One region of the Nocardiopsis sp. iso_186 genome, then DNA from elsewhere that is predicted to be linked to it. Evidence: riboswitches for the same ligand, from Rfam matches in the RefSeq annotation. Region 1 holds a riboswitch; the other holds the start of a gene.
What was found. Region 1 has a riboswitch for glycine ahead of gcvT (glycine cleavage system aminomethyltransferase GcvT). Riboswitches for the same ligand answer to the same signal wherever they lie in the genome.
Positions count from the first base shown of each region.

Region 1 (9,049 bases):
CCAGTACGTCACCGGACAGCAGCGCCCGGGGCGTGCCACGAGAAGAAAGCGACATCGCCGAATAAAACCGGGTCTCTCCTCGATCGGGGAGCCGCCCGCGGCCATCAGGAAAAGGCCGGGCCAGAGGAGTGATCTCTTCAGGCCAGAAAATGCGGCGTGGTCTGCCGGTTCTGTCGTAGTCGGTTGTTACGTTGCCGCTATGGCGAAAAAAATCTTCGTGAACCTGCCCGTCAGCAACCTGGAGGCGTCCACAACCTTCTTCGCGGGTCTCGGGTTCGACATCAATCCCCAGTTCAGCGACGACAACGCCGCATGTCTGGTGATCAGCGACGACATCTTCGTGATGCTGCTCGTCGAGGATTACTTCCAGACGTTCACCGCCAAGCAGATCTGCGACGCCCGCACGCACACCGAGGCGATCCTCGCGTTGAGTGCCGAGAGCCGCCAGGAAGTGGACGACCTGGTCACCAAGGCCATCGCCACCGGTGGGAGCCCGTCCAACGAGCCCATCGACCAGGACGGAATGTACGGCTGGAGTTTCCAGGACCCGGACGGTCACCTCTGGGAGGTCATGCACATGGGTGAGTAGGACTGAGCGCCTCGTTCCCCCGCGCCCGAGCAGTACGACCAGACCGGTCGGGGCCGACCGCGAACAATGCCGCCGGGCCGTTCAGCGTCGATGAGGGACTGCGCGGGAACGGCTGAGCCGGTCTGAGCGATATCGGGTGGAAAATAATTCTTTTGTTCGTAGAACAATTATTGAGTGGACGGTCGAAGCGTCCTGCCAGTTCTGCGTCGATCAACCGCCCGTCCGCGGAGAGCATGACGATTTTGCGCGGTTGACAAGAAAATTCGCCGGCACCCCAAGGGGAATCAGCTGGGCGATGCTGTCGTAGTGCTCGGTGACGGTCGGTATCGCCTGGTCGTGCCGACCAGGCGATACGGATTCATTGCGCGGCGAGGCGGGCCACGAAGGCCCGTGGTGCGTCGGGGGGGGGCTGTACCAGCTCAGCACTCGATGACGTTGACGGCCAGGCCCCCGCGGCTGGTCTCCTTGTACTTGTCCATCATGTCGCGACCGGTGTCGCGCATCGTCCTGATGACCTTGTCCAGCGATACGAAATGGCTCCCGTCGCCGCGCAGGGCGATCTTGGCCGCGGTGATCGCCTTGACCGAGGCCAGCGCGTTGCGCTCGATACAGGGCACCTGTACCAGGCCGCCGATCGGATCGCAGGTCAGACCGAGATTGTGTTCCATGGCGATCTCCGCGGCGTTCTCGACCTGCTCGGGAGTACCGCCCAGCGTTTCCACCAGTCCGGCCGCCGCCATCGACGAGGCCGAGCCGACCTCGCCCTGGCAGCCGACCTCCGCACCGGAGATCGAGGCGTTCTCCTTGAACAGGATGCCGATGGCTCCCGCGGTCAGCATGAAGCGCACGATCCCCTCCTGGCTGGCGCCGGGGGTGAAGTGCTCGTAATAGTGCATCACGGCAGGGACGATCCCGGCAGCGCCGTTGGTGGGGGCGGTCACCACGCGTCCGCCCGCCGCGTTCTCCTCGTTGACCGCGAGTGCGTAGAGGGTGATCCAGTCGCTGCCGCGCATCGGATCGGAGTCGTGCGGTGCGCCTGGGCGCAGCAGCCCGGAATCGTCGCAACTGCCGCCGAGCTGTCGGTAGAGCCGGTTGGCGCGTCTGGGCACCTTCAGGCCGCCCGGAAGAGTGCCCTCGGTGGTCACCCCGCGCCGTACGCACTGGCGCATCGCCTGCCAGATTTCCAGCAGCTCCACGCGAACCTGTTCGGGAGACCTGCCGAACGCCGCCTCGTTGGCGAGCATCACGGAGCTGATCGACCTGCCGGTTTCCCGGCACAGCGTCAACAGTTCTTCAGCGGTGGCGAAGGGGAGCGGCAACGGGGTGTCGTCGGGCTTGATCCGATCCGCGCCGGCAGCCTCCTCGTCCACTACGAAGCCACCGCCCACCGAGTAGTAGACCTTAGCGCTCAACTCGGCGCCTTCTGCGTCCAGAGCGACGAAGCGCATCCCGTTGGGGTGGCCGGGCAGGCTCTCCTTGCGGCGAAAGTCCACGTCCGTCTTCGGGGAGAAGCCAATTTCGTGCGTGCCGTCCAGTGCGAGGCCGTCCCGCCTGGTGACCTCGGCCAGCAGCCGGGGAACGGCGTCCACGTCCACGCCCTCGGGGGTCTCGCCGAGCAGACCGAGGATGACGGCGGTGTCACTGCCGTGCCCTTTACCGGTCAGGGCGAGAGAGCCGTACAGTTCGGCGCGTACCCGCACCACCCGTTCCAGCAGCCCTTCGGCGCGCAGCCCCGCGGTGAAGGTGCGAGCAGCCTTCATCGGCCCGACGGTGTGTGAGCTGGACGGTCCGATGCCGACCTTGAACAGGTCGAACACGCTGATCGCCATCACGTCCCCTTACTTGTCGCCGGCTCTGGCCGGGAGAGGTCGCGCTGCCCCGGTTCGGGGCGTTACGCAGAACGGGCGGGGGCGGCTTGTGGCCGGGCCCCGCCCGAAAGGTGTGCGCCCGAGAAGGCGCCGGTGGGCGCCTTTCGGAGAGACCCGGTGTTATTTCAGGCCGGGGTAGAGCGGGTGTGCGGTTGCCAGCGCGGAAACGCGTGCACGCAGCGCCTCGACGTCGTAGGTGGGCTTGAGCACCTCGGCGATGATGTCGGCGACCTCGGTGAAGTCGGCCTCGTCGAAGCCGCGGGTGGCCAGCGCCGGAGTACCGATGCGCAGGCCGGAGGTGACCATGGGCGGACGCGGGTCATTGGGAACGGCGTTGCGGTTGACCGTGATGCCGATCTCGTGCAGCCGGTCCTCGGCCTCCTGCCCGTTGAGGGCTGAGTTGACCAGGTCCACCAGCACCAGGTGCACCTCGGTGCCGCCGGTGAGGACGTTGACCCCCACCTCGGTGGCGTCCGGGCGGGTGAGCCGCTCGGCCAGGATCTTGGCACCGGCGATGGTACGCCGCTGACGGTCGGCGAACTCCTCGCCCGCCGCGACCTTCAACGCCACGGCCTTGGCCGCGATCACGTGCTCCAGCGGTCCGCCCTGCATCCCCGGGAAGACCGCCGAGTTCAGCTTCTTGCCGTACTCGGACTTGGCGAGGATCAGTCCGCCGCGGGGGCCACCCAGCGTCTTGTGGGTGGTGGTCGTGACGATATCGGCGTATTCGACGGGGTTGGGGTGCAGGCCCGCTGCGACCAGACCCGCGAAGTGCGCCATGTCCACCATCAGGATCGCACCGACCTGGTCGGCGATGGCGCGGAACCGGGCGAAGTCGAGCTGGCGCGGATAAGCCGACCAGCCCGCGACGAGCATCTTGGGCTGGTGCTCCTTGGCCAGCGCCTCGACCTCGTCGTAGTTGACCGTGCCGTCGGAGTCGCGTACGTGGTAGGCGACGGCGTTGAGGATCTTGCCGGAGTAGTTGATCCGCATGCCGTGGGTCAGGTGCCCACCGTGCGCGAGGTCCAGACCCAAAATGGTGTCACCCGGCTTGAGCAGCGCGAAGTACACGGCCGTGTTGGCCTGCGCGCCCGAGTGCGGCTGGACGTTGGCGTACTCGGCTCCGAACAGCGACTTTGCGCGGTCGATGGCCAGCTGCTCGATGACGTTGACATGCTCGCATCCGCCGTAGTAGCGGCGACCAGGGTAGCCCTCGGCGTACTTGTTGGTCAGAACGGTGCCCTGGGCCTCCAGAACCGCCTGAGGAGCGAAGTTCTCGGAGGCGATCATTTCCAGGGTGTCGCGCTGGCGAGCGAGCTCGGCGTCCACGGCGGCCGAGACCTCGGGGTCGAGCTGCGCCAGGGATTGGTTGAGCGAATTGCTCTGGGCGGTCATGAAGTTAACCTTCACCTTCGGTGAGCTGTGTGTACTGCTCCGGGGTGAGTAGATCGACCGGCTCTTCGGAGAGCTCCACCTTGAACAGCCACCCCTGACTGTAGGGGTCCGAACCGATCAGCTCCGGCTCGTCTACCGCGGCCTGGTTGACCTCGACGACCTCGCCATTGACCGGCGCATACAGCTCGCTCACCGACTTGTGGGACTCGACCTCGCCGCAGGTTGTGCCTGCTTCCAGGGTCGATCCGACCTCGGGCGGCTCGACGTAGACGATGTCACCCAGGGCTTCGGCGGCGAAGGCCGTGATACCGACGGTGGCGACGCCCTCCTTGACGGAGACCCATTCGTGCTCGTTGGTGTAGCCCAGCTCCGCGGGAACGCTCAATTCAACTCTCCAGGAGTGTTGTCCATTATTCAGCAGCGGCCGGGGGGCTCGTGCGCCACCCCGTGCCGCGTCGTCCCGTCCCGCCTCGTCAAGGAGTTGCGGGTGGACGCACCAGTCGCGCGGAAGACTACTTGTCCCGCTTGTAGAAGGGCAGCCGAACCACGTCCATCGGTTCGGCGCGTCCCCGAACGTCCACTGCGAACTCTCCGCTGGACAGGTCGGTTCCGGCCTCCACGTAGGCGACCGCGATGGGTTTGCCGATGGAGGGGGAGGGGGCTCCGCTAGTGACGGTTCCCACAGAAACACCGTCGCGCAGAACGTCGTAGCCCTTGCGCGGTACCCGTCGGCCGCGGCCGACGAGGCCAACGAGGGTGTGGGTGGGACCGCTGTCGGCCCGGGCGGTCAGTGCCGCGCGACCGACGAAGTCGTCGGGCTTGTCGAGTTTGACGACGCGGCCCAGGCCGGCCTCGTAGGGGGTGCGGTCCAGGCTGAGCTCATTGCCGTACAGCGGCATCCCGGCCTCCAGGCGCAGGGTGTCGCGGGCGGACAGTCCGGCTGGGATCAGCCCGGCGGGCTCGCCGGCCTTGAGAAGGGCGTCCCACACCGCGGGGGCGTCGGAACCGGGCTTCACGAAGATCTCGAAGCCGTCCTCGCCGGTGTAGCCCGTACGCGCCAACAGTACGGGCTGACCTGCGACGGTGTGGCGGTACCCGGCGTAGTACTTGATGGTGGACAGGTCGGCGTCGGTCAGCGGAGCCAGGATCTCCACGGCCCTGGGGCCCTGGACGGCGATGAGGGCGTACTCGCTCGATTCGTCGGCAAGCACCACGTCGAAGCCGGACGCACGCTCGGTCAGCGCGGCGAAGACCGTGTCGCTGTTGGAGGCGTTGGCCACGATCAGGTACTCGTCCTCGGCGAGGCGGTAGACGATCAGGTCGTCGATGACGCCGCCGTGCTCAGCGGTGATCATGGTGTAACGCGCGCGGCCCGGGGTGACAGCGGAGAGGTGGCCCACCAGTGCGTAGTCGAGGAAGGAGGCCGCGCCCGCACCGCGTACCAGAAGCTCGCCCATGTGGGAAAGGTCGAACAGGCCCGCGGCCTCACGCACGGCCTTGTGCTCGGCGGCCTCGCTGGCGTAGCGCAGGGGCATCAGCCAACCGGCGAAATCAACCAGATTGGCGTTCAACGCTTGGTGGGTCTGGTGCAGCGGGGTGGTGCGGGCACCTTCGGGGGCCTGACTCATGAGCACTCCTGGCGGGGATGGACGCGGACAGGGCTGTGGACTCCCATCCTCCCCCTCTGTCATCTGTGCCTGAGAGGTTCACCGCACACGGCGGCTTGCACCTTCGGCGAGGGGCATGCGCGCCCCTGCTTTCCAGAGTGTTCTCGCCCGTGCGGTCCATCGCGCCTGAGAGGTTCTCTGGGGAGGGTTTGCTCCTTCGGCGGTCCGCGCTGGCTGCGGCGGACACTCTCCCGCACAGGGTCATCGAGTGGGACCCAGCCTAGCAGCGCGCAGCCAGACCGATCTGGGACCGTCCCCGCCGGGGTGTAACGCGCGTTCACTGTTGCAGTCGGCGCGGCACACCCCGGTCGCGGGGTAGCCGGTCAGACGTTGACCTTGCGGCGACTGCGCACGGCTTCGGCGAGCCCGGTGAGCACGCTCTCCGTGGTCTCCCAGTCCATGCACTTGTCGGTGATGCTCTGGCCGTAGGTCAGATCGGCGGGGTCGCCGAGCTTCTGCGCACCGGCCACCAGGAAGCTCTCCAGCATGACACCGGTGATGCCGCGCTGCCCCTCGGCAACCTGGGCTGCGATGGCCTCGGCCACGCCCGGCTGACGGGTGTGGTCCTTGCCGCTGTTGGCATGACTGGCGTCGATCATCAGCCGTCGTGGCAGTCCGGCAGCCGCGATGGTCTCCAGTGCCGCACCCACCTGGTCGGCATCGTAGTTGGGGCCGGAGCGCCCGCCCCGCAGGATGACATGGCAGTCGGGGTTGCCCGACGTGGTCACGACGGCGCCCGCTCCGCTGGGGTCGATCCCGAAGAAGGTGTGGGAGGCGCCCGACGCCCCTACGGCGTCCACGGCGACCTGGACGTCTCCGTCGGTGCCGTTCTTGAAGCCGACGGGCATGCTCAGGCCACTGCCGAGCTGACGGTGGACCTGGCTCTCGGTGGTGCGCGCCCCGATGGCACCCCAGGCCACGACGTCGGCGATGTACTGCGGAGTGATGGGGTCGAGGAACTCGGTGCCGGAGACCACGCCCAGCGAGGCGATGTCCAGCAGCAGTTTGCGGGCGGTGCGCAGGCCGCGGTGGACGTCGTAGCTGTCGTCGAGGCCCGGGTCGTTGATCAGGCCCTTCCAGCCCAGCGTCGTGCGCGGCTTCTCGAAGTAGACCCGCATGACCACGCACAACTCCGAGCGCACGGAGGGCGTCAGCGCCTTGAGACGGCGGGCGTAGTCCAGGGCGGATGCGGGGTCGTGCACCGAGCACGGACCCACGATGACCAGGAGCCGGTCGTCCTCGCCGTCGAGCACGCGTTTGACCTCGGAGCGGGCGTCCTCGATCAAGGCGGCACGCTCTGGGCCCATCGGCAGCTCGGCCAGGATGTCGCGCGGGGCAACGAGCGGCTGGTAGCTGTCTACACGCGTGTCATTGGTACTGGGCATGGGTTCCTCGTCCTCGTTCCCCTGGTGACTCACTCGACCCTAACGCGGTCTGCTTTGTTGATCTTTCCCCGACCCCGGCTGATTCGATCCCCGAGACGGTGACCAATACCCGGAGACGCCACGGAGGGTAGGAGGCGGCGGGCTGTACCCGGGCGTCGGTGGTTTCGACGGATCGCGGGGTGTCGCACCTCTAGGATGAGTCCGATGGACGAGTTGTGCGACGGTCAGGATCCTTGGCGGTCCGGCCGTCAGACGGTCTCCAGCCGATACCGCACGGGTGGGCGCGCTGCCCCGTCAACCACCCCGCAGAGCCGGCCTGCGCCATGTGTGCCCCACCGTTGCGCTCCGGCCCCTGCCCGCTGCCCCGATCGGGGAGCGCGGTCACGGCTTCCTCCCCCGCGTACCCCCGCGGCAGGGCGGTCCTGCTGCCGGACGAAGCCGAAAGGTTTCGGTGCCGTTCACGCCGGCTCCCCGCGTCCGCAGCCGCTCACGTGCCGAGGAGATGATCGCCCACGGTGAGCAGTGCGGCGCCGGCGTGCCCGCCTGCGTCTGCGTGTTCGCACCGTTTGTTGAGACCAGCCTCTCCTGACGCCCGGCTCCTGCCACGACCACCCCAAGCCTCGTTGAAAGAAGGGCGCTTTCCATGCGCACGCTGTATCCGCCCATCGAGCCGTATGACAGCGGCATGCTCGATGTCGGCGACGGCAACCGGATCTACTGGGAGCTCGCGGGAAATCCCGCGGGCAAACCGGTGGTCTTTTTGCACGGCGGCCCTGGGGCGGGCTGTTCGCCCGACCACCGTCGTCTGTTCGATCCCCAGCGTTACCGTGTCCTGCTCTTCGACCAGCGCAACTGCGGGCGCAGTACCCCGCACGCCAGCCGAATGGACACCCAACTGCACGCCAACACCACCTGGAGTCTCGTCGGCGACATCGAGCGCCTGCGAGTGATGACCGGGGCGGACCAGTGGCAGGTCTTCGGCGGCTCGTGGGGGAGCGCGCTGGCCCTGGCCTACGCCGAACAGCACCCTGAACGGGTGAGCGAGATCATCGTGCGCGGAATCTTCACCTTGCGCAACGAGGAACTGCGCTGGTTCTACCAGAGTGGCGCGTCGTTCTTGTTCCCGGACGTGTGGGAGTCCTACCTCGCCCCGATTCCCGTCGAGGAACGCGACGACTTGATCGGGGCGTACTCGGAGCGGCTCAATTCCCCCGATCGCGATGTCAGGCTGGAAGCGGCGAGGGCCTGGAGTGTTTGGGAGGGGTCCACGATCACCCTGCGTCCCGACGAGAAGGTGCGCGCCAAGCACGCCCAGGCCGACTACGCGCTGGCCTTCGCGCGGATCGAGAACCACTTCTTCGTACACGGCGGCTTCTTCACCCCGGGCCAGCTCATCGAGAACGCCGGAAAGCTCGCTGCCATCCCGGGGGTGATCGTGCAGGGGCGCTATGACGTGTGCACCCCGGCCACCACGGCCTTCGATCTCCACCGGGCCTGGCCGGAGGCGGAGTTCCACCTGGTCGATGATGCCGGGCACGCCTTCAGCGAGCCGGGGATCCTGCACCAGCTGATCGAGGCGACCGACCGGTTCGCTCAGGACTAGGTGCGGCAGAGTTTTAGGGGCGGCCATTTCCGGGAAGCTGAACCGGGGTGGCCGCCCGAGCGGCAGGCAGGCGCCGGGCCGATGCCCGGAGAGGCGAGCCCGACCGCGACCTGGCGGTTTCGGGTCCTGGCCACCACGGCGAGCGGGAGCGGCACATGCGGGTGAAGGTCGATTTCGATCGGTGCGAGAGCAACGCGGTCTGTATGGGGATCGTCCCCGAGGTATTCGAAGTCCGCGACGACGACTACCTCTACGTCCTCCAGGAGGAGCCCGGACCGGAGCTGCGCCCGGAGGTCGAAGAGGCCGCCCGGCTCTGTCCAAAGCAGGCCATCAGCGTCGAGGGCTAGGGAGCGGCCGCGGCCAAGGCGTCGGTCCAGGCGGTCGGTTGCTCCAGGAGTTTTCGGTAGCGCATGGTCTTGGGCGTCGAACGCAGCCCGAGCACGCCGACCAGCATGCCCGCGCGGCCGAAGAACGCGACGAACTTGCGGCTCTCGGGGGACCCGTGCACGATCTCCACGGAATCGGCGGGTGTCGCCTGGCCC
Region 1 is NZ_CM149670.1:1,001,912-1,010,960, forward strand. It holds gene AC0VYP_RS04540 (VOC family protein) at 218-589, shown strand; gene AC0VYP_RS04545 (L-serine ammonia-lyase) at 1,009-2,418, opposite strand; gene AC0VYP_RS04550 (serine hydroxymethyltransferase) at 2,578-3,852, opposite strand; gene gcvH (glycine cleavage system protein GcvH) at 3,857-4,237, opposite strand; gene gcvT (glycine cleavage system aminomethyltransferase GcvT) at 4,365-5,480, opposite strand; glycine riboswitch at 5,623-5,723, opposite strand; gene AC0VYP_RS04565 (3-deoxy-7-phosphoheptulonate synthase) at 5,843-6,904, opposite strand; gene pip (prolyl aminopeptidase) at 7,548-8,507, shown strand; gene AC0VYP_RS04575 (ferredoxin) at 8,663-8,854, shown strand; gene AC0VYP_RS04580 (NAD(P)/FAD-dependent oxidoreductase) at 8,851-9,049, opposite strand, start outside.

Region 2 (9,049 bases), 2.5 Mb from region 1:
GACCACCCCGATGCGCAGCACGGGCGAGCGTTGCCCGCCGACCAGGTGCACTTCCACGCGCGCCAGTTGCGGACGGGCATACCGCAGGGCGTTGGTCAGCGACTCCTGCACGATCCGGTAAGCAGTGGTGTCCACCTTGGCGGACAGTTCCCCGTCGGGGACCGGCCCGACCAGCTCCACCGCCATCCCCGCGTCCCTCGCTCCTGCCACCAGACGCCCGATCTCGCGCAGACGGGGGGTCACCCGCTCCAGTCCGGTCCGGCCGTCAGCACGCAGCACCCCGATCATCTGCCGCATCTCCGTCAGTCCTCGCACACTGCTGTCGCGCACCACCTCCAGCACGCCGCGCACCCGTTCGGGGTCGAATTCGCGCAGGGACAGCGCTGCGGTGGACTGCACCGCGATGGCGCTGAGGTGGTTGGCAACGATGTCGTGTAGCTCGCGGGCCATCCGACCGCGCTCTTCGGCGACGGCATTGGCCCGGTCCAGCTCCGCCAGGCGCGCGATCTGTCCGGCACGCTGACGCTCCAGCTCCGCGCGCATCCGGTGCTCCCGGATGGTCAGACCACTGATCATGGGGACGTGGAACATCACCACATAGAGGCCGGCGGTCTGCAGCAGGCCGAGCGGCCCTCCCGGGTAGTATCCGCCGGCCACAGAAAAGACCCCGGTCACGAACAGGAGCAGACCGAGCACGGTGAACACCGCGAACGACCAATAGGCCAACCTCCGCCGGCCCCACGCCGCGATCGCGTACAACAGATCCCCGTAGGTGATGAGCACCCAGACCGATGGCCCCAGCAGTACCAGGTCCACCAGCACCACGACCGTGCCGACCGCCAGTCCCACTCCCGGAGCGGTCCGGCGCAGCAACAGGGCGGCGCAGACGACGACCAGCGGCACCAGCAACCAGACCGGCTGGGGCCACGGACGGGCCGCGTAGGCGCCCAGACTCCACAGCACCAGTCCCATGATCAGGTGGGTCACCGCCCACAGGGTGCTGCCCAGGTACAGGCGTCCCCAGAGGATCCGCCGATCGACCAGCTGCCGCCAGGATCCGTCACGCATACCCCCATCACAGCACGTCGGTCCTCTGTGCGCGTCCATCGAAAGAAGGAGCGGATCGTCCTCCCCTCGGCCGATGCCCCTTCCCGGGCGGGTGAGCACAGTGGTGGGACCGACGAGTGATGGGAGACGCCGTGGTCGTGGCCGCGATCGTGATCTGCGAGGCGCTGTTCTGGGTGCTGGTGCTCGGCGGACTCGCCACGCGCTACCTGCTGCGGATGCGCGTGCTGAGCGCCGCCCTGTTCCTGCTGGTTCCGGTGCTGGACGTACTTCTGCTGTCGGTCATCACGGTGCACCTGGCCAAGGGGGCCACCGCCGAGTGGAGCCACGGCGTGGGCGTGCTGTACCTGGGGTTCACCGTGGCGTACGGGCACAGCGTGATCGCCTGGGCCGACGTGCGCTTCGCGCACCGTTTCGCCGGCGGCCCGGCTCCGACGAAGGCCCCCCGCAAGGGAGCGGCGCGCGTTCGCCACGAAGCCGTGGCCTGGGCCCGTGGTTCGGTGGCCGCCGCGATCGGGGCGGGCGTACTGTGGGCGATGATCTGGTTCGTCGGCGATCCCGAACGCGTTCAGGCGCTGTCGGGTTTCTACGCGCCGCTCTCGATCTTCATGCTGGTCAACACGATCATTGCAGGGTGGGGAATCGCGAAGGGCGTGCTCTCGCTCGGCGACGGCACCGCGGCCGAGGAGACAGAACGCGTGAGAACCTGAGCGAAGGCACGCCGTCGGTCGCCGGATCGGACGCCAATGCCCGCCCCTCTCCCGGGGCGCGACCACCGAACTACGCGCCGACCGGCTCTCCAGGGGCGTACTGGCCGTTTCCCCGGGCGGGGCAACCGGAGAGCTGCGCTAGTCGGGCCAGCCCGGGGGCAGGACGTCACCACCGGTCGCCCGGCGCAACCGCTCACGGAAATCGTCGTGCAGGGCACGGCCCCACACGTACTCGCCGGGTGCTCGGACCGCCTGCTCCACAACGGCGCGCAGCGCAGCCGCCCGGGCCTCGCCGCTGGCATGGGGCAGCGCCAAGTGGCTGTAGAGCTGGTCGAGTGCCAGGAAGAGCTCCCCCGCGAGCATGGGCACACTGTCCTGGGCGACCGCCGCCTCCAGGTAGGGGTCCCACCAGGACGGAGCGGGCTCGGTGTCGGCGTCCTCGGCGTCGGGCACGAGGAAACCGCGGCGCAGCCGGGTGCGTACCTCGGCTGCCACGGAAGGATCACGGTGGTCCAGCCCCTCCTCCCATGCGGTCGCGGAGGTGTCGGCGTCACCGCGTACCGCCAGGAGGCGGGCCAGAAGTTCGTAGGCGACACCGGTGTCCATCGGGTCGAGCCCGCCGGGTCCCCCTGCCGTGGCGGCACCGAACTCGGCGATCGCACGCTCGACGTGCACCGCACCCAGCAGGACGCGCAGGGCCGGGTCCTCCTGCGCCGCGAGCCCCCGGGCGATGACCTCTTCGGCCCGCGTCACCGCGCCGCGCGCCAGGAGCCCGCGTGCGTAGTCGTGAGCGGTGGCGGCCACCACGGCGGCGTCCTGCCCCTCCAGCGCCAACTGCCAGTGTTGGTCTGCTCCCTGCTCGTCACCGCGCTCCTCGGCCAGCCGCGCGAGTCCGCGATGGGCGGCCTGGAGGTAGCGCTCGTTGTCGAAGGCCAGGACCTGTCGCCAGGCCGCGGCCTCCTCGGCTGCCGCGCCGGCGCGTTCGTGGAGGAGCGCCAGGTGGTAGGCGGCGCGCGGACCGAATTCGGGGTGGCCGGTGGCCACCGCATTCTCATCCGCGCGGCGCGCGGCAGCAGGATCGCCGAGTTGTTCGTGCACCACGGCCAGTCCGAGGGACGCCTGGGCCCGGCGGGACGGCCCGGCCTCGGCGGCGACCCGTTCGTAGATCGCGGCGGCGCGGCGCAGGTGGCCGGCCTCGGCGAGGTCGCGAGCCTGGTCGCACAGGCTCGCGAAGTCGGAATCTCCTGCGTCGGAATCCAGGGGGGTGCCGGACATGGCGGTCATGATTCGCTTTCCACGCAGGGGGTTGAGTGGCTCGGTTGGGAGCCTAACCGCTGTGTCCGCCGCAGAGAACAGGACAGGCCTGTCCGCGGGAAGATCGACGCGACAAATCCGCCGTCTTTACGTTGTAGATCATTGAAAGGCGGTGTCGATCGGATCGCGGTGGCGACGGCACCGTCGGAACGGGCTGCCGCCACCGCGCCGCAGCGGTTACTCCTCGAACGCCTCGGGCGGCGGGCAGGAGCAGACCAGGTTCCGGTCGCCGAACGCCTGGTCGATACGCGCCACCGGGACCCAGTACTTGGACCGGCGCAGCGAGGGCACCGGGTAGGCGGCCTCTGACCGGCTGTAGGCGTGCTTCCAGTCGTCGGCGGTCAGCGCCTCCGCGGTGTGCGGGGCGTTCTTGAGCGGATTGTCCTCCCGCTCGTATGAGCCGTCGGCGACCCGGTCGATCTCGGCGCGGATCGCGACCATCGCGTTGACGAAGCGGTCCAGCTCTGCCAGGTCCTCGCTCTCCGTGGGTTCGATCATCAGGGTGCCGGCCACCGGGAAGGACATCGTGGGGGCGTGGAACCCGTAGTCGATGAGCCGCTTGGTGAGGTCGTCGTTGGAGATACCGGTCGCCTTCTGCAGACCGCGGATGTCGATGATGCACTCGTGGGCCACGAGGCCGTCGGTACCCGCGTACAGCACCGGGTAGTGGGGGGCCAGCCGCTTGGCGACGTAGTTGGCGGCCAGCACCGCGGTCTCGGTGGCCGCGCGCAGCCCCTCCTCCCCCATCATCCGGATGTAGGCCCAGGAAATCGGCAGGATGCCCGCCGAACCGAACGGGGCGGCCGAGACCGGGCCGACGCCGGTGTAGGGGCCCGCCTCGGACTGGGCGGGGTGGTTGGGCAGGAAGTCGGCGAGGTGCGCGCGCACCGCCACCGGACCGACCCCCGGGCCTCCGCCGCCGTGCGGGATACAGAAGGTCTTGTGCAGGTTGAGGTGGCTGACGTCGGCGCCGAACTCGCCCGGCTTGGCCCAGCCGACGAGGGCGTTGAGGTTGGCGCCGTCCACGTATACCTGGCCGCCGCCCTCGTGCACCAGACGGCACACCTCGGTGATGGTGTCCTCGTACACGCCGTGCGTGGACGGATAGGTCACCATGATCGCCGCCAGCGCGTCACCGGTCTTGGCGATCTTGGCGCGCAGGTCGTCGAGGTCGATGTTGCCGCCCTCGTCGCAGGCGACCACGGTGACGCGCATGCCCGCCATGATGGCGCTGGCGGCATTGGTGCCGTGCGCGGAGCTGGGGATCAGGCAGACCTCGCGTGCGGCGTCACCACGGGAGCGGTGGTACTCCCGAATGGCCAGCAGGCCGGCGAGCTCCCCCTGCGAACCCGCGTTGGGCTGCAGGGACACCGCGTCGTAGCCGGTGACCTCGGCCAACCACGTCTCCAGGTCGCGCACGACGCGCACCAGGCCGGCCGCCTGCTCCAGCGGCGCGAAGGGGTGCAGACCGGCGAACTCCGGCCAGGTCACGGCTTCCATCTCGGCCGTGGCGTTGAGCTTCATGGTGCACGAGCCCAGGGGGATCATCGTGCGGTCCAGGGCCAGGTCCTTGTCGGCCAGTCGGCGCATGTAGCGCAGCAGCGAGGTCTCGCTGCGGTGGGTGTTGAACACGGGATGGGCGAGGTAGTTGACCTCCCTGGCCAGCGCGGCGGGCAGCACCGGGGCCGCCGGGGCCGCGTCGTTGGGCACTCTGGCCCCGAACGCGTTCAGTACCAGGGCGACGTGTCCGGAGGTGGTGGTCTCGTCGCAGGAGATGCCCACGGTGTCGGCGTCCACCCGGAACAGGTTGACGCCCGCCTCGCGGGCGGCCTCGACGACGGCGTCGGCCCGGCCGGGAACGCGCACCCGCAGGGTGTCGAAGAAGGAGTCGGTGAGCACCTCGACCCCGGCGGAACGCAGTCCGGCCGCCAGCAGGACGGCCCGACCGTGGACACGCTCGGCGATTGCCCGCAGTCCCCGGGGGCCGTGGTAGACGGCGTACATCCCGGCCATGTTGGCCAGCAGCACTTGGGCGGTGCAGATGTTGCTGGTGGCCTTCTCGCGACGGATGTGCTGTTCGCGGGTCTGCAGGGCCAGGCGGTAGGCAGGGTTGCCCGCGGCGTCCACCGACACTCCGACCAGACGGCCGGGAAGCTGGCGCTGGAGTCCTTCGCGAACCGACATGTAGCCGGCGTGCGGACCACCGAAGCCCATGGGAACGCCGAAGCGCTGTGTAGAGCCGACCGCGATGTCCGCGCCCAGCCCACCGGGCGAGGTCAGCACGGTGAGAGCCAGGATGTCGGCCGCGACCACGGCCAGCGCGCCGCGCTCGTGGGCGGCTTCGATGAGCGGCCGGGGGTCGCGGACCTCGCCGGAGGCAGCCGGGTACTGCACGAGCACACCGAAGATGTCGCCTTCGGGCAGACCGTCGGACAGATCGGCGACCACGACGTCGATTCCCAGCGGCTCGGCACGGGTCCGCAGCACCGCAAGGGTCTGACCGAAGACGTTGGAGTTGACGACGAAACTGGCGCTCTTGCTCTTGGTGGCGCGCCGGGCCAGCGTCATGGCCTCCGCGGCTGCGGTCGCCTCGTCCAGGAGGGAGGCGCCGGAGACCGGCAGGCCGGTGAGGTCGGCAACCATGGTCTGGAAGTTGAGCAGTGCCTCGAGGCGGCCCTGGGAGATCTCGGGCTGGTAGGGCGTATAAGCGGTGTACCAGGCCGGGTTCTCCATGATGTTGCGCAGGATGACCGGGGGGACGACGGTGTCGTAGTAGCCCTGGCCGATCATCGAGACGAGTACCTGGTTGGTGTCGGCCAGCGCGCGCAGTTCGGCCAGCGCCTCGGTCTCGCTGGCGGGCTCGGGCAGGCCCAGGGCGGCCGGCGCTCCGGGAGCGCTCAGGATGCTGCTGGGGACGGCAGCGGCCATCAGCTCCGCGGTGGAGCCGTACCCCACCGCCTCCAGCATGACCGCGCGCTCGACCTCGTCGGGGCCGATGTGGCGGTCGGCGAAGACGGTGGCGGGAGCGCGGTACGCGGGGACGTGCTGATCCGGCATGGAGACCTCCTGGTCGCTGGGCCGACGAGCGGCTTGCTCCTGGTCTCCCCCTCTGTCACCCACGGTGACCGCGGGCGCGCCGCGGGCGTGGTGCTCCAGAGTGCCTATCCACACGGTCCTTGGTGCCTGAGAGGTTAGCTGGGGAGTCTTGCCCCGTCGGCGCCCCGTGGTCGGGGTCTCTCCCGTGCGGTATCAACGGCTGTTCGTACTGAAACTGTGGCGTACTCTGCCATAGCCATCGTACTGACCGTGCTATCGGGCCCGTGCCCGCGGTGGCGAGAAGCGGGTCACACGCCCGGCCCCGCCGGAAACCCGGTTGCGCGTCGCTTGGCCCCCGGATCCGCGCCGGAAGTCGCCGGCGCGGTTGCGGATCAGCCGGTGCGGCGCTCGCGGCGCCGACGGGCCAGCTCGTCGCCGGGATGGGGGTCCGCCGACCGCGCGTCGGCCGCCGACAGGTTCTCGCCCTGGAGTTCGCTCAGGCTTCCTTCCAGTTCACGCCAGACACGCCCCAACGCGATGCCGAACACGCCCTGTCCGCCCTGGAGCAGGTCCACGACCTCGTTGGGCGAGGTGCACTCGTAGACGCTGACCCCGTCGCTCATGAGGGTGACCTGGGCGAGATCGGCGATGTTGCGGTGGCGCAGGTGGTCCACCGCCGTACGAATCTGCTGGAGCGAGATCCCGGTGTCCAAGAGGCGTTTGACCACCTTGAGGACAAGGATGTCGCGGAAGCTGTACAGGCGCTGGCCGACCGTGTCCTCGGACACGCTGACGCTGGGCTCGACCAGCCGGGTTCTCGCCCAGTAATCGAGCTGACGGTACGTGATACCCGCGGCCGCACAGGCCGCGGGTCCACGGTATCCGACGTCCATTGGCAGCCCCACTACGTCCTGTTCGCACAGCAGGCCCTGCTCACCGGCCAACCGCACGGCTGACCGCCTGTGGTCGGAGGCTTGCTGCTTGCCGCTGATAACCGCCACGCCGAACCTCCGGCTCCTCGACCTGCGGCGGTTTGACAAGGGGAGATAACGCGAGACGCCGCAGGTTGCTTCAACAGTGACGGTAAGCCGGTGGCATGGACAGCGTCAACGACAGCCCTCGGCGCGTCGCGCTTCACGTTCTTTCGTCCGGGTCGCATCCCGGGGAACGACCGGCTCGCCGAAGCACCGCGGAATGGTCGTCCTCCGCGGTGTCTGACGGGCCAACGCGGTGTCACGGCTGCCTACGTGGTCCGGCCGAAGTCCTCGGGAGTGATGTTGTCGAGGAACTCCCGGAAGCGCTCGACCTCGTCTTCCTGCTCATCGGGGATCGGCACTCCGGCCTCCTCGATGACGTCGTCACGGGCATAGATCGGCGTACCCGTGCGCAACGCCAGCGCGATGGAGTCGGAGGGGCGGGCGCTGACCTCCACACCGTTGGAGAACACCAGGTCGGCGTAGAAGATCCCGTTCTCCAGGGCCGTGATGTTGACCGTGGTCAACGTGGCGTCCAACGCGTCCAGGACATCGCGGAACAGGTCGTGGGTGAGGGGACGGGCAGGCTTGACGCCCTGCTGCGCAAGAGCGATCGCGGTGGCTTCCACCGCGCCGATCCAGATGGGGAGGTAGCGCTCCCCATCGGTCTCCTTGAGTAGGACAATCGGTTGGTTGGCGGGCATCTCGACCCGGACGCCGACGACCTCCATGTGCTTCACTGCGGCTCCGTCCCACGACTCGTCGCGTTCGGAGGGACACACACCCCAGGGTGCGCTCTGCTCCGTCTTTCACGGTACACCGCCGAGATCCGCACGAACCGTCCAGGGCGGGACATGGTGGCCCCCGCTCCCCCGACGCGCAGTTGCCCGGAGCCGGGAACTGTGGTTGGCACCCCGACACACGCGCACTCGGCAGCGGTCTTCCCTAGAAGGTTGTCCGAGTTGGGAGAGGTGCAAACCTGTGATCCGGGTGGGGCCGGAAATGCCTCCGCCCCCACCCGTTCGTGTGCGCGACTCAGCCCCGTCGCGGGTTGGTCAGCAGGACCAGGCGGAACTTGCCGATCTGGACCTCGTCGCCACCGCCGAGCTCGGCCTCGTCGATGCGCTCACGGTTGACGTAGGTGCCGTTGAGGCTGCCGACGTCACGGACCCCGAAGGAACCACCGCGGCGATAGAACTCGACGTGCCGCCGCGAGACGGTCACGTCGTCGAGGAAGATGTCGCTGTTGGGGTGACGCCCCGCCGTGGTGACGTCCTTGTCCAGCAGGAAACGGCTTCCCGCGTTGGGACCTCGTTTGACGACGAGGAGCGCGGTGCCCGCCGGGAGCGCCTCCACGGCCGCGGGGTCGTGCCCCACCTCGTCCGCGCCGTCGCTCTCGGCTTCCAGCGCCTGGATGCCGGAGATGGAGATGGTGGACGTCGTCTCGCCGATGCGCTCGCGCGGTTGGTCTCCCCCGGACTTGTTGATGGGGGAACCGCAGTTAGAGCAGAAACGGGCATCGTCCGCAACGGCGTGACCGCACTGCGTGCAGTAAACGCTCGACATAGGTCGGCTCGGCCTCCTACCGCACGGGGCGGTCCTTGATTCGGCTGGTGATCAACAGGTTACGGCGGCGTCGTCCGCCGCACCGTCAGGCTTCATGCCTCACGTTCTCATCCCGCGCAATCGCCCCTTTTTCACCATCTCTTACACCAGGAGCACTCGACTCTAAACCATATCTGTGCGCTGTCCACACCTGCGCCGTCCTGGGGAGTTCCGCGGGTCGGACCGTACCGCGAGCGCGCGCCCGGCACGGCTTTCACCGGACGCGCGCCGGCCGGACGAGTACCCGCCCGGCCGCGGCCTAACCCTCGGCCCGTTCGACCACGGCCGCCCACTCCTCAAGCAACCGCTGGGCGGTGTCGGCATCGGGCCCCTCGGCCCACAGGT
Region 2 is NZ_CM149670.1:3,473,202-3,482,250, forward strand. It holds gene AC0VYP_RS15220 (sensor histidine kinase) at 1-1,068, opposite strand, end outside; gene AC0VYP_RS15225 (hypothetical protein) at 1,188-1,775, shown strand; gene AC0VYP_RS15230 (tetratricopeptide repeat protein) at 1,914-3,059, opposite strand; gene gcvP (aminomethyl-transferring glycine dehydrogenase) at 3,267-6,146, opposite strand; glycine riboswitch at 6,250-6,341, opposite strand; gene AC0VYP_RS15240 (MerR family transcriptional regulator) at 6,518-7,126, opposite strand; gene AC0VYP_RS15245 (bifunctional nuclease family protein) at 7,369-7,839, opposite strand; gene AC0VYP_RS15250 (FHA domain-containing protein) at 8,135-8,665, opposite strand; gene AC0VYP_RS15255 (sugar phosphate nucleotidyltransferase) at 8,964-9,049, opposite strand, start outside.
Region 2: linked by a shared signal. The riboswitch ahead of gcvP (aminomethyl-transferring glycine dehydrogenase) and the one ahead of gcvT (glycine cleavage system aminomethyltransferase GcvT) in region 1 are both predicted to bind glycine.